DNA from 2 places in the Variovorax sp. PEI5 genome. Region 1 is predicted to be linked to the other one. Evidence: riboswitches for the same ligand, from Rfam matches in the RefSeq annotation. Region 1 holds a riboswitch; the other holds the start of a gene.
The links. Region 1 has a riboswitch for S-adenosylhomocysteine ahead of metH (methionine synthase). Riboswitches for the same ligand answer to the same signal wherever they lie in the genome.

Region 1 (6,952 bases):
ACCGTGATGATGATCGCCAGCGGCAACTTCGACGTGCCGATGGTGTTCGCCGGGCTGTTCCTGCTGGCCGCGATGGGCATCGTGCTGTATGCGCTGTCGTCGCTGGTCGAGCAGCGCGTGACCGGCTGGTCGCAGCGCAAGACCGACCTGGCGATGGGCTGACGCCGTGACGATCTCCCCCACGACTTCCCTGATCCCTTGCTCGACCTCCTCGCGAAGAACCGCCATGCACCATCGTCTCTCCCGCCGGGCCGCGGCCCTCACCGTCACACTCGCCGCGCTGGCCACGCTCGGCGTCGTCCCCGCCGCCGCGCAGGCGCCCACGCCGATCAGGTTCGTGCTCGACTGGAAGCTCCAGGGCATCCACGCCTGGTACTACCTGGCCGAGGACAAGGGCTACTTCGCGCAGGAGAAGCTGGCCGTCGCCATCGACCAGGGCGATGGCTCCTCGGCCGTCGTGACCAAGATCATGGCCGGCGCCTACCAGGCCGGCGTCGGCGACGTCAACGCCATCGTGCAGAACGCCTCGGCCAAGCCCGGCGCGGCGCCGGTGATGGTCTACATGCTCTACAACCGAGCGCCGTTCGCGCTGATCGCCAAGGCCGGCGGCCCGATCCGAACGCTCAAGGACCTCGAGGGCCGCACGCTGGGCACGCCCGCCGGCGGCGCCGCCGCGCGCATGTTCCCGGTGATGGCGGCGCGCGCGGGCATCGACGCGCAGAAGGTCAAGTGGACCAACGTGGCGCCCAACCTGCAGGAGCAGCTGCTGCTCAAGGACCACGTCGATGGCGCGGCGGTGTTCTCGGTCACCAGCTACATGAACCTGGTCGCGCAGGGCGTCGACCCCGACAAGGACATCCGCTGGTTCCATTACGCCGACCACGGCGTGGAGCTCTATGGCAACGGCGTGATGGTCTCGCAGCAGCTCGCGCGCGACAACCCGCAGGCCGTCGCCGGCCTGGTGCGCGCCATCAACAAGGCGGTGCGCGACACCGTGGCCGATCCCGACGCGGCCATCGCGGCCCTCATGAAGCGCGAACCGCTGCTCAACCAGGCGATCGAGAAGCGCCGGCTGACGTACGCGCTCAAGACCGTCATGCTGACGCCCGAGGTCGCCGCCGACGGCCTGGGCGATGTCGCCGACGCCCGCTTCGCGCGCTCGTTCCTGCAGCTGCAGCAGGCCTTCGAGATGCCGCGCGTGCCGACCGCCGCCGAGGTGTTCGACCGCCGCTTCCTGCCCCCCGTCGCCGAGCGCCGGATGGCGATGAAATGACCGCGCCCGCCGCGACCACAGCGATCGCCGCCGACATCGACTGCGCCTGGGCCCTGGCCGATCCCGGGGCCGAGCCGGCCCGCGCCGACGTGCGCATCCGCATCGCGCCGGACGGGCGCATCGCCACGCTCGACGCGCTCGGCCATGCCGCGACCGGGCGTCGCCTGCTGGCGCTGCCCGCGCTGGCCAACGCGCACGACCACGCGCGCACCTTCCGCAGCGCCACGCTCGGTGCCTTCGGCCAGCCGCTGGAGGGCTGGCTGCCGTTCCTGGGCGTGGTGCCGGGCATGGATCCGTACCTGTGCGCGGCCACGTCCTTCGCGCGTTCGGCGCGCCATGGCGTGACGCACCTGATGGTCCATTACACGCGCGTGCAGGGCGGCATGCCCTATGTCGACGAGGCCCGCGCCGTGGCCCGCGCGGCAGGCGACGTCGGCGTGCGCATCGGCTTCGCGGTGTCGATGCGCGACCGCCACGGCATCGGCTACGCGGACGACGCGGCCGTGCTGGCGGCGCTCAGGCCGGGCATCCGCGACGCCGTGGCCAAGCGGCTGGCGGCACCGCCGGTCGCGCCGGCCGCGCAGCTCGCGCTCGTGGACGAGGTCTGCGCCATGGTGGCGGAAGAGGGCCATGCCCACCACGTCACCGTCCAGTACGGGCCGACGGCGGTGCAATGGTGCAGCACGCCGCTGCTCGAAGCCATCGCGCGGGCCTCGGCCGACACCGGGCGGCCCGTGCACATGCACCTGCTGGAGACGCGCTACCAGCGCGACTGGGCCGATGCCGCGCATCCCGGGGGCGTCGTCCGCTTCCTCGACGACATCGGCCTGCTGAGCCCGCGCCTCACGCTGGCGCACTGCACCTGGGCGCGGCCGGACGAACTGGCGCTGTTGGCCGAACGCGGCGTCACGCTGGCGGTCAACACCAGTTCCAACCTGGGTCTGAAGTCCGGCATCGCGCCGCTGCCGGAGATGCTGCGGCAGGGCTGCCGCGTCGCCATGGGGCTCGACGGCCTGGCCCTCGACGAGGACGACGACGCGCTGCGCGAGCTGCGGCTGGCCTTCGCGCTGCATCGCGGCTGGGGCTACGACACCACGATGACGCCGCGCCAGCTGTGGGCCTTCGGCGCCGGTCACGGGCCGCGCAGCGTGGCCGGAGCGGCCGCGCGCGGGCAGGGCCGCATCGCGCCCGGCGAGCCGGCGGACATCGTGCTGCTGGACTGGGACGCGCTCGACGACGATGCCCTGTTCGCCGACACCGACCCGCTGGACCTGCTGCTGGCACGCGCCCACGGCGCGCACATCGCGCGGGTGCTGGCCGGCGGGCGCGCGATCGTCGAGCATGGCCGGGTGCTGGGCATCGACGAGCCGGCCCTGAAGGCCGAGCTGCTGGCGCGCACCCGCCACGCCCTGGCCGCCGATCCGGCCCACGCCGCCTGGCGCGAGGATGTCCGGGCGCTGGCCGACGACCTGGCGCCGTTCTATCGTCGTGGCCTGTTCGGCGGCTGCTGCGGCTGAACCCCGTCGCCCCGTCCTCCGTCCTTCCCGACCGACCTTTTTCCTCTCCATCGACCCCATGACCCGACTCAAGATCACCGCCGGCGGCCTCGAATTCATCGCCCTGACCCATCCCGACGCGCCGCGCACCGTGGCGGCGTTCCTCTCGCTGCTGCCCTACCGCCAGCAGTTGATCCACGTGCGCTGGAGCGGCGAGGGCTGCTGGGTGCCGCTGGGCGAGTTCAGGCTGGAGGCCGACGGCGCGCCGGTCGGCTTCGAGAACCACACCAGCCACCCGTCGGTGGGCGACATCCTGTTCTATCCGGGCGGCTACAGCGAGACCGAGATCATCCTGGCCTATGGCGCCTGCAGCTTCTCCAGCAAGATGGGCCAGCTCGCCGGCAACCATTTCCTCACCATCGTCGAGGGGCGCGAGCAGCTGCGCGCGCTCGGCGAGCGGGTGCTGTGGCAGGGCGCCCAGGACGTGCTGTTCGAACTCGCCTGACCGGCCCCACGGCGCGTCGGCCGGGCCGATGCGCCTAAAATCGCGCCTCCCCGAGGAGCGTTGCAGCGGAGCGCGTCGCGCCCCGCCAGGCTCGGGCGTGTTCCCCCCTGCAACGACGCTCGCCTGAACCTCCGCGAACCAGGTGAGTCCATGCCGTCGTCCTCCAGCCCCGCCACTTCCGCCGCCACATCCACCGCCGCCGTCCCGGCGATGAAGCTGTCGGGTCTCGAACCCGTGCAGATCGGCGAGGGAACCTTGTTCGTCAACATCGGCGAGCGCACCAACGTCACCGGCTCCAAGGCCTTCGCGCGCATGATCCTGAACGGCCAGTTCGAGGAGGCCCTGGCCGTCGCGCGCCAGCAGGTGGAGAACGGGGCCCAGGTGATCGACATCAACATGGACGAGGCCATGCTCGACAGCAAGGCCGCGATGGTGCGCTTCCTGAACCTGATCGCCTCGGAGCCCGACATCGCGCGCGTGCCGATCATGGTGGACAGCTCCAAGTGGGAGGTCATCGAGGCCGGCCTGCGCTGCATCCAGGGCAAGGGCATCGTCAACTCGATCAGCATGAAGGAGGGCGAGGACCAGTTCCGCCACCAGGCGCGGCTGCTGCGCCGCTATGGCGCCGCGGCGGTCGTGATGGCCTTCGACGAGAAGGGCCAGGCCGACACCTACGAGCGCAAGGTCGAGATCTGCGAGCGCGCCTATCGCATCCTGGTCGACGAGATCGGCTTCCCGGCCGAGGACATCATCTTCGACCCCAACATCTTCGCCGTCGCCACCGGCATCGAGGAGCACGACAACTATGCGGTCGACTTCATCGAGGCCACGCGCTGGATCAAGCAGAACCTGCCCGGCGCCAAGGTCTCGGGCGGCGTCAGCAACGTCAGCTTCAGCTTTCGTGGCAACGATCCCGTGCGCGAGGCGATCCACACCGTGTTCCTGTATCACGCCATCAAGGCCGGCATGGACATGGGCATCGTCAACGCCGGCATGGTGGGCGTCTACGACGACCTGGAGCCGGTGCTGCGCGAGCGGGTCGAGGACGTCATCCTCAACCGCCGAGCCGATGCCGGCGAGCGCCTGGTCGAGGTGGCCGAGACCGCCAAGAGCGGTGCCAAGGACGAGAGCCGGCGCAACGACTGGCGCGGCACGCCCGAGGCGCCGGTGAGCGTGGGCGACCGGCTCAGCCACGCGCTGGTCCATGGCATCACCGAGTTCATCGTCGAGGACACCGAGGAGGCGTATCGCGGCATCCTGGCCGGGGGCGGGCGTCCGCTGCACGTCATCGAGGGCCCGCTCATGGACGGCATGAACGTGGTGGGCGACCTGTTCGGCGCCGGCAAGATGTTCCTGCCCCAGGTGGTGAAGTCGGCCCGGGTCATGAAGCAGGCCGTGGCCCACCTGCTGCCCTACATCGAGGAGGAGAAGCTGCGCGACGAGGCCGCCGGCCGCGACGTGCGCACCAAGGGCAAGATCGTCATCGCCACCGTCAAGGGCGACGTCCACGACATCGGCAAGAACATCGTCACGGTGGTCCTGCAGTGCAACAACTTCGAGGTCGTGAACATGGGCGTGATGGTGCCCTGCCACGAGATCCTGGCGCGCGCCAAGGTCGAGGGGGCGGACATCGTCGGCCTCTCCGGCCTCATCACGCCGAGCCTGGAGGAGATGCAGTACGTCGCCGGCGAGATGCAGCGCGACGACCATTTCCGCATCAGGAAGATCCCGCTGATGATCGGCGGCGCCACCACCAGCCGGGTGCACACGGCCGTCAAGATCGCGCCGCACTACGAGGGCCCGGTGGTCTACGTGCCCGACGCCTCGCGCAGCGTCAGCGTGGCGCAGTCGCTGCTTTCCGACCAGGCCGCGAAGTACATCGACGAGCTCAACGTCGACTACGACAAGGTGCGCCTGCAGCACGCGAACAAGAAGCAGACGCCGCTGTGGCCGCTGGCCAAGGCGCGCGCCAACCGCACGCCGATCGACTGGAGCGGCTATGTCCCGCCGGTGCCGAAGTTCATCGGCCGGCGCGTCTTCCGCAACTTCGACCTCACCGAGCTGGCCAAGTACATCGACTGGGGCCCGTTCTTCCAGACCTGGGACCTGGCCGGGCCGTTCCCGGCCATCCTGAAGGACGAGGTGGTCGGCACCGAGGCCGTGCGCGTCTACGCCGACGGCCAGCGCATGCTCAAGCGCCTGATCGAGGGCCGCTGGCTCAGCGCCAGCGGCGTCGTCGGCTTCTGGCCGGCCAACAGCGTCGACGACGACGACATCGCGCTCTACACCGACGAGACGCGCAACGAGGTCGCGCTGACCTGGCACGGCCTGCGCCAGCAGACCGAGAAGCCGGTTATCGAAGGCGTGCCGCGCCCGAGCCGCTGCCTGGCCGACTTCGTGGCGCCGCGCTCGAGCGGACTGAAGGACTACGTGGGCATGTTCGCCGTCACGGCGGGCCTGGGCGTGGAGAAGAAGGAGAAGTACTTCGTCGACGATCTCGACGACTACTCGGCCATCATGCTCAAGGCACTGGCCGACCGGCTGGCCGAGGCCTTCGCCGAGGCCCTGCACCATCGCGTGCGCACCGACCTCTGGGGCTATGCCGCCGGCGAGGGCCTGAGCAACGAGGAGATGATCGCCGAGAAGTACCGCGGCATCCGTCCGGCGCCGGGCTATCCGGCCTGTCCCGACCACAGCGTCAAGCGCGCCATGTTCGATCTCATGGGCTGCGCCGACATCGGCATGACCCTGACCGAGAGCCTGGCCATGACGCCGGCGGCCAGCGTCAGCGGCTTCTTCCTGGCGCATCCCGACTCGACGTACTTCAATGTCGGCAAGATCGGCCACGACCAGCTGGCCGACCAGGCTGCGCGCCGCCATCAGCCGGAGTCGGAGCTGGAGCGCCTGCTGGCGCCCAACCTGTAGCCAGGCCAGGCCAGCCGGGGCCGGCGCCTCAGCGGCGCCGCAGCAGCAGCGCCTGGCGCAGCATGCGGGCGGCGCGGTCGCGGATCTTGCCCGGCATCAGGCGATGCGGTCGCGCGGGCTGCGCCTGCGCGCTGCGGCAGGCGCCCAGGAAGTCGTCGAGGATCGCGGTGTCGTCCACCGTGCTCACGGTGCTGCCGGGGCGGTGGAACTCCGGATGCCACTGCGTCGCGGCGATGTAGCCGCCGCCGGTGCGACCGGCGACGCGGCGGATCGCCTCGGGCACGCGGTCGGGATAGCTCCAGGCCTCGACCTCGAAGCCCGGCGCCAGATCCTTGATGCCCTGGTGATGGATGCTGTTGACGCGGGCATGCGCCACGCCGGGATAGAGCCTCGACAGCCGGGTGCCCTCGACCAGTTCGATGTCGTGGAAGTTCTGGTCGTAGCTCACCGGATCGCGATGGCGCAGCGCGTTGGGATGCTGCGTCTCGATGTCCTGGAACAGCGTGCCGCCGAAGGCCACGTTGATGAGCTGCAGGCCCCGGCAGACGCCGAAGATCGGCTTGCCGGCCTGCTCGAACGCCTCCACCAGCGCCAGGTCGTAGAGGTCGCGGATGCGGTCGCCGATCCACGCCTCGCGCAATGGCACCTCGCCATAGCTGCCGGGCCAGACGTCGGCGCCGCCGTGCATGACGACGCCGTCGAGCCATTCGGCGTAGTGCGAGAGCTTGGTGTCGCCGCGCGCGGTGGCGCCGG
Region 2 (6,952 bases), 600 kb from region 1:
TATGCCCGCGTGCTCGACTTCGTGGCCGAGACGCTCAAGCGTTTCGCCACCGGCACCTACGCGGTCTGGTATCCCATCATTCCCAGGCCCGAGGCGCACGACCTGCCGCGCCGGCTGAAGACGATGGCGACCAAGGCCGGCAAACCCTGGCTGCATGCCACGCTGACGGTGAAGTCGAGCCGCATCGTCACGGCGCCGACCGGCGAGACGCGACGCCCCGGCCTGCCCGCGAGCGGCATGTTCCTGATCAATCCGCCCTACACGCTCAAGGCCAAGCTGGAAGCGGCGCTGCCGCAACTGGTGGAGCGGCTGGCGCAGGACCGCCACGCGACGTTCTCGGTCGACGCCGGCGGCTGAAGTCGCCGACGCCGCGACGCGGTTTCTTCAGCGCCGGCCGCGCGTCCCGGCCGTGCGACGCGAGATGGCCGCCCGGGGCGCGACCTCCTCGCTGCTGCCGCCCTCCGCGCCGGCGGCCAGGGCCGTCAATGCGGCGCGATCGACCGGCGCGCCTGCGCAACGCATGCCGCCGGCCTCCTTGTCCACCACGGTGAGCGCGACCTGCTTGATGCCCAGGCCGACCATGTCGATCGCCTCCGCCGCCGCCCGGCTCAGGTCGATGACGCGACCGGGGCCGAACGGCCCGCGATCGTTGACGCGCACCAGCACTTCGCGACCATTGGTGAGACTGCGCACGCACACCGCCGTGCCGAAGGGCAGGGTGCGATGCGCGGCCGTGAAGGCCGACATGTCGAAACGCTCGCCATTGGCCGTGCGGCGCTGGTGGAACTGGATGCCGTACCAGGAAGCGCCCCCGCGCTGGAAGAACTCGCCCGAGGGCCGGTCGCCCGGAATGCCATCGTCGCCACCGGCGAACGGATCGTCGTTGCCGGCTGTGGACAGGTCGTAATTGACGGTCGCCACCGTGGAACGCGGTGGCGCACCCGAGGGCACGCTGATGCCCCGCAACAGGGGTCGCAGACCGGTGCCCGACGATGGCGCCGTCGCCGTCGCCGTCGCCGTGATCGGGCCGGCCGGCAAGGCGACCGCCCCGTCCCCGGCCATGGGATCGGGCGTGGCGCTGCAGCCGTCGAGCAGGAGCAGCGCGGCGACCGCGCACGCGACGCCGGCCGCGGCGCGGGCGGCGCGTCGCCGCAGGCGACCCGCCGCCGTCATGCTCATGTGCCCCAGCCGAGCCGATCGAGCACGGCCAATGGCGCGGCGGCCTGGTTCATCGTGTAGAAATGCAGCGAGGGCGCCCCGCCGTCGCGCAGGCGCTCGCACAGCGCGGCCACGACGTCGAGGCCGAACGACTTGATGGATTCGACGTCGTCGCCGAAGCCGTTCAGGCGCAGCCGGATCCAGCGCGGGATCTCGGCGCCGCAGGCATCCGAGAAGCGCATCAGCTGGGTCGAGCTGGTGATGGGCATCACGCCCGGCACGATCGGGATGTCGACCCCCAGGCGCCGCGCATCGTCGACGAAGCGGAAATACGCCTCGGCGCTGAAGAAGTACTGCGTGATCGCCGAATCGGCGCCGGCGCGCGCCTTGGTCGCGAAGGCCTGCAGGTCGGCCTCCGGGGAACGCGCCTGCGGATGGATCTCGGGGTAGCAGGCGACCTCGATGTGGAAGTCGCGTCCGGTCTCTTCGCGGATGAAGGTCACCAGATCGCTCGCGTAGTGGAATTCGCCGCCGATGCCATAGCCGCTGGGCAGGTCGCCGCGCAATGCCACCAGGCGGCGCACGCCCATCGCATGCAGTTCGGCCAGCTGGGCGCGCACCGTGGCGCGCGTGGCGCCGATGCACGAGAAGTGGCTCGCCGCGGGGATGCCCTCCTCGACGATCTCGCGCACGGCGGCGAAGGTGCCTTCGTGCGTCGAGCCGCCGGCGCCATAGGTCACCGAGCAGAACTCGGGCCGCGTGGCGTAGAGCTGCCGGCGCACGGCGCGCAGCTTGGCGGCACCCTCGGGCGTCTTGGTCGGGAAGAATTCAAAGCTCAGGGGAATGCGCATGCGCGGCTCCTGGGTCGGGAACGCCGTCGTCGCGCCCGGTGGCGGACACGGCGTGGATGAAGAACTCGCGGTTGCCGTCGCCGCCGGCGATCGGACTGTCGAACCAGCGCGCGACGCGCAGGCCGAGCGCGGCGCAGGCCTCGCGCAGACGCGCCTCGACCACCGCGTAGAGCGCCGCGTCGCGCACGATGCCGCCCTTGCCGACCTGTCCCGGCTGCAGCTCGAACTGGGGCTTGACCAGCATCAGCAGGTCGCCACCGGGCGCGAGGAAGGGCACGACGGCGGGCAGCACCAGCGTCTGCGAGATGAACGACAGGTCGCCCACCACGAGGTCGAACTCGGCGCGTTCGTCCTCCGGCAGATCGGCACGCGTCAGGGCGCGCGCATTGACGCGCTCGATGGCCGTGACGCGCTCGTCCTCGCGGATGCGCGCATGCAGCTGGCCGTGGCCGACGTCGATGCCCACCACATGGGCCGCGCCGTGCTGCAGCAGGCAGTCGGTGAAGCCACCGGTCGACTGCCCGATGTCCAGGCAGTGGCGGCCGCGCGCGTCGATGCCGGCGGTGGCCAGCGCGCCTTCGAGCTTCAGCCCGCCGCGCGAGACGAAACGCGACTCGGCCGCGTCGGCCAGGTCGAGTTCGGCCGTCTCGGGGATGTCGTCGCGGTTCTTGCCGACCGGGCGCCAGGCATCGGTGCTGCCGGCGTCGCGCCAGCGAAGTCCGCCGGCGATCAGCCGCACGGCCTGCGACCGCGACGCCGCCAGTCCACGCTCCACCAACAGTTGATCAGCGCGCATGACAGCTCCTGCCAGCAACACCGCGGAACGGGTTCCGCCCGGCCGCCGGTGTCGCCCCCGGCAGGGGGTTGGCGAAGCGACACGCAGTGCGCGAAGACTGGGGGCGAGCCATTCAGTACCTGTAGGTGTCCGCCTTGTACGGGCCGGCCTTGTCCACGCCGATGTAGGCGGCCTGGGCATCGCTGAGTTCGGTCAGCATCGCGCCGACCTTCTTCAGGTGCAGGCGTGCGACCTTCTCGTCGAGGTGCTTGGGCAGCACGTAGACCTTGCCGGACTCGTAGGCATCGGGCTTGGTGAACAGCTCGATCTGCGCGATCGTCTGGTTGGCGAAGGACGACGACATCACGAAGCTCGGATGGCCGGTGCCGCAGCCCAGGTTCACCAGGCGGCCCTTGGCCAGCAGGATGATGCGCTTGCCGTCGGGGAACTCGACATGGTCGACCTGCGGCTTGATCTCCTCCCACTGGTACTTCTCGATCGACGCGATGTCGATCTCGTTGTCGAAGTGGCCGATGTTGCAGACGATGGCCTGGTCCTTCATGGCGACCATGTGCTCGTGGCGGATGACGTCGCGGTTGCCGGTGGTGGTGACGAAGATGTCGGCCTTGTCGGCGGCGTACTCCATGGTCACGACCTTGTAGCCTTCCATGGCGGCCTGCAGGGCGTTGATGGGGTCGATCTCGGTCACCCAGACCTGGGCCGAGAGGGCGCGCAGCGCCTGCGCCGAGCCCTTGCCCACGTCGCCGTAGCCGGCCACGACGGCCACCTTGCCGGCGATCATCACGTCGGTCGCGCGCTTGATGCCATCGACCAGCGATTCGCGGCAGCCATAGAGGTTGTCGAACTTGCTCTTGGTGACGGAGTCGTTGACGTTGATGGCGCGGAACTTCAGCAGGCCCTTGGCCGACATGTCGTTCAGGCGGTGCACGCCGGTGGTGGTCTCCTCGGTCACGCCGATGATCTCGGCCGACTTGCGGCTGTACCAGGTCGGGTCCTCGGCCAGCTTCTTGCGGATGGCGGCATACAGGATGCGTTCCTCCTCGCTCGAATGCGTGTCGATGAGCGACAGGTCCTGCTCGGCGCGCTGGCCCAGGTGCATGAGCAGCGTGGCGTCGCCGCCATCGTCCAGGATCATGTTGGGGCCTTCGCCCGGCGTGCCCTCGGCACCGAAGTCGAAGATGCGGTGGGTGTAGTCCCAGTAGTCCTCCAGCGACTCGCCCTTGATGGCGAACACCGGCGTGCCGGCCGCGGCGATGGCGGCGGCGGCGTGGTCCTGCGTCGAGAAGATGTTGCAGGAGGCCCAGCGCACCTGGGCACCGAGCGCCTGCAGCGTCTCGATGAGCACCGCCGTCTGGATGGTCATGTGCAGCGAACCGGTGATGCGCGCGCCCTTGAGCGGCTGCGCGGCCGAGAATTCCTCGCGGATGGCCATCAGGCCGGGCATCTCGGTCTCGGCGATGCGGATCTCCTTGCGGCCCCAGGCGGCGAGCGAGATGTCGGTGATGGCCTGGTCGGCGGCCCGGGCGGACGCGGCCGCGGTGGGCAGCACGGGGGAGACGGAAGACGGGGATTCGAGAACGGCGCTCATGAGGAAGACACTCCAAGGCTGATTGCGGATGCCGCTGGATCGAGGGATGTGCGTCTGACGGAGACGGAACTCACCGCGATGGACAGCGGATGAGCGTGGTTGCGATGTGTTCCGAGCCTCACGCCTGATGGCGCTGCAACGCTCCTCGGAGGCGGAATTTTAGCCCAGCACCGGTTTCGCCCTGCCCCGGACCGGCTCGAATCCCTGCATGGGCGACGGTCGCGACGCTCCTAGAGTCGCATCCGACACGCGTTCCGGGGCCATCGCGGCACCCGGCGCGGTCGAATCTTCGACAAGGCCTTCCACCATGACGCGCAAGCACACCACCGCCCTCCTCCGCCCGCTGTTCCGTTCGTTCGCCGCCGCCCCGCTCGCCGCGGCCGGCCTCGTGGCCAGCCTGCTGGTCCTGCCGCAGGCGGCCTGGAGCCAGCCCGCCCGACCGGCCGTCCCCATGGGCGCGATGCCCGCGCCCCCGGCGCCCCCGACCCCGGCGACGCCCACGGTGCGCGTGCGCGGCACGGTCGTCTATGTCGATGCCACCCGGCTGATCGTCAAGGATCGCGGCGGCGAGGTCGTGAGCATGGCGCGGGCGGCCGACCTGCCGGTCTCGGAGGTCTATCCGATCCGGCTGGCCGACATCAAGCAGGGTAGCTATGTCGGCACCGCCGCCATGCCGCAGCCCGACGGCACGCAGCGCGCGCTCGAGGTGCTGGTGTTCCCGGCCGAGGCGCGCGGCACCGGCGAGGGGCATTTCCCCTGGGACCTGGAACCCCGCAGCACCATGACCAACGCCACCGTCGCCGATCTCGCGGCGGCACCGGCTTCGGGCCGTGGCGGTCAGCAGCTGCGCCTGGCCTACAAGGGCGGCGAGAAGACCGTGATCGTGCCGCGCGACGTGCCGGTCGTGACCTTCCGGCCCGCGACCGACGCGCTGCTGACGCCCGGCGCGCGGGTGCTGGTCAATGCGCAGGAACGCAACGGCCAGCCGACCGCCGTGCGCGTGCTGGCCGGCCGCAACGGCTTCGTGCCGCCGATGTGAGAACCGTGGAGGCGGCCCCGGCGACGCGAGAATCAGGGCCATGACGCTGACCGACACGCTCCACATCGCCACGCCCAATCCCGATGGCTCCATCACGCCGCCGCCCAGCGCGGACGAGTTGCGCCAGGCGCTCGAGGCGCGCAACGCGCAGCTGATGGACCGGCTCGGCCAGCTGGAGGAGATCCTGGCCCGGCCGCTCGACCAGATCCTGGCCGAACGCGACCGCTTCAAGGAGGCCGCGGCCGCCTGGGACTCCTTCGGCGCGATGTGGATGCTGTCGCAGCGCGCCATGAAGCGTGTCGCGCTGGACCTCGCCGCGCAACAGGGCGTCGACGAGGCCGAGGTGGTGGCGCGCGCGCTCGACTTCGCCAACGACGTGCTCAATGGCGACGGCGTCGACCTCGGCGGCACCATCGCCGAGGCGCAGCTGGCGCACATCGCGCGCCACCGGCCGTTCCTGCGCAAGCAGTTCCGGCGCGGCTGAGCCGGCACGCCCTGAGGGACAATAGCGGCCATCGCGGCCTCCCGCCCGCCTCCGCCGCCGGCGTCGTGCCGGCCGCCCCCTCCCCCCTTGAATCCTGCCCGATGTCGAACGACAAATTCCTCGAAGAAACCAAGCGTCGCCGCACCTTCGCGATCATCTCCCACCCCGACGCCGGCAAGACCACGCTGACGGAGAAGCTGCTGCTGTTCTCGGGCGCGATCCAGATCGCCGGCTCGGTCAAGGCCCGCAAGGCGACGCGCCACGCCACCTCCGACTGGATGGAGATCGAGAAGCAGCGTGGCATCTCGGTGGCCTCGTCGGTGATGCAGATGCTCTATCGCGAGCACGTCATCAACCTGCTGGACACGCCCGGCCACAAGGACTTTTCCGAGGACACCTACCGCGTGCTGACGGCGGTCGATTCGGCCCTGATGGTGATCGACGCGGCCAACGGCGTGGAAGCGCAGACGCGGCGCCTGATCGAGGTCTGCCGCCAGCGCGACACGCCCATCATCACCTTCGTCAACAAGATGGACCGCGAGGTCCGCGAGCCGCTGGACATCCTCGACGAGATCGAGCGCGAGCTGGGCATGCCCTGCGTGCCGATGACCTGGCCGGTGGGCCAGGGCAAGAGCTTCGGCGGCATCATGAACCTGCGCACGCAGACCATGACGGTGTTCGACTCGGGCAAGGAGCGCCTGCCGCAGGAATTCGAGACCATCGCGCTGGACGACCGCGCCGAGCTCATCCGGCGCTTCGGCGCCGAGTTCGAGAATGCCGAGCAGAGCATGGAGCTGGCCGCCGGCGCCTCGCCGGCCTGGGACCGCGAGGCCTTCCTGGCCGGCCGCCAGACACCGGTGTTCTTCGGCTCCGGCGTCAACAACTTCGGCGTCATGGAGGTGCTCGACGCCCTGGTCGACCTCGCGCCCCCGCCACAGTCGCGCACCAGCACCACGCTGGTCAACCGCCAGCCGGTGGTCAAGGAGATCAGGCCGGAGGACAAGGACTTCGCCGGCGTCGTCTTCAAGGTGCAGGC

Region 2: another riboswitch for S-adenosylhomocysteine. It lies ahead of ahcY (adenosylhomocysteinase); the one in region 1 lies ahead of metH (methionine synthase).

Annotation. Positions count from the first base shown of each region.
Region 1 covers NZ_CM155257.1:2,824,965-2,831,916, forward strand. Annotated here, with positions in the region: gene AC1MLT_RS13060 (ABC transporter permease) at 1-162, shown strand, start outside; gene AC1MLT_RS13065 (ABC transporter substrate-binding protein) at 227-1,273, shown strand; gene AC1MLT_RS13070 (amidohydrolase family protein) at 1,270-2,790, shown strand; gene AC1MLT_RS13075 (DUF3830 family protein) at 2,849-3,274, shown strand; S-adenosyl-L-homocysteine riboswitch at 3,321-3,402, shown strand; gene metH (methionine synthase) at 3,485-6,199, shown strand; gene AC1MLT_RS13085 (gamma-glutamyl-gamma-aminobutyrate hydrolase family protein) at 6,228-6,952, opposite strand, start outside.
Region 2 covers NZ_CM155257.1:2,222,174-2,229,125, forward strand. Annotated here, with positions in the region: gene AC1MLT_RS10275 (23S rRNA (adenine(2030)-N(6))-methyltransferase RlmJ) at 1-357, shown strand, start outside; gene AC1MLT_RS10280 (septal ring lytic transglycosylase RlpA family protein) at 385-1,179, opposite strand; gene metF (methylenetetrahydrofolate reductase [NAD(P)H]) at 1,176-2,009, opposite strand; gene AC1MLT_RS10290 (TlyA family RNA methyltransferase) at 1,987-2,805, opposite strand; gene ahcY (adenosylhomocysteinase) at 2,918-4,393, opposite strand; S-adenosyl-L-homocysteine riboswitch at 4,478-4,544, opposite strand; gene AC1MLT_RS10300 (hypothetical protein) at 4,701-5,432, shown strand; gene AC1MLT_RS10305 (hypothetical protein) at 5,473-5,916, shown strand; gene AC1MLT_RS10310 (peptide chain release factor 3) at 6,018-6,952, shown strand, end outside.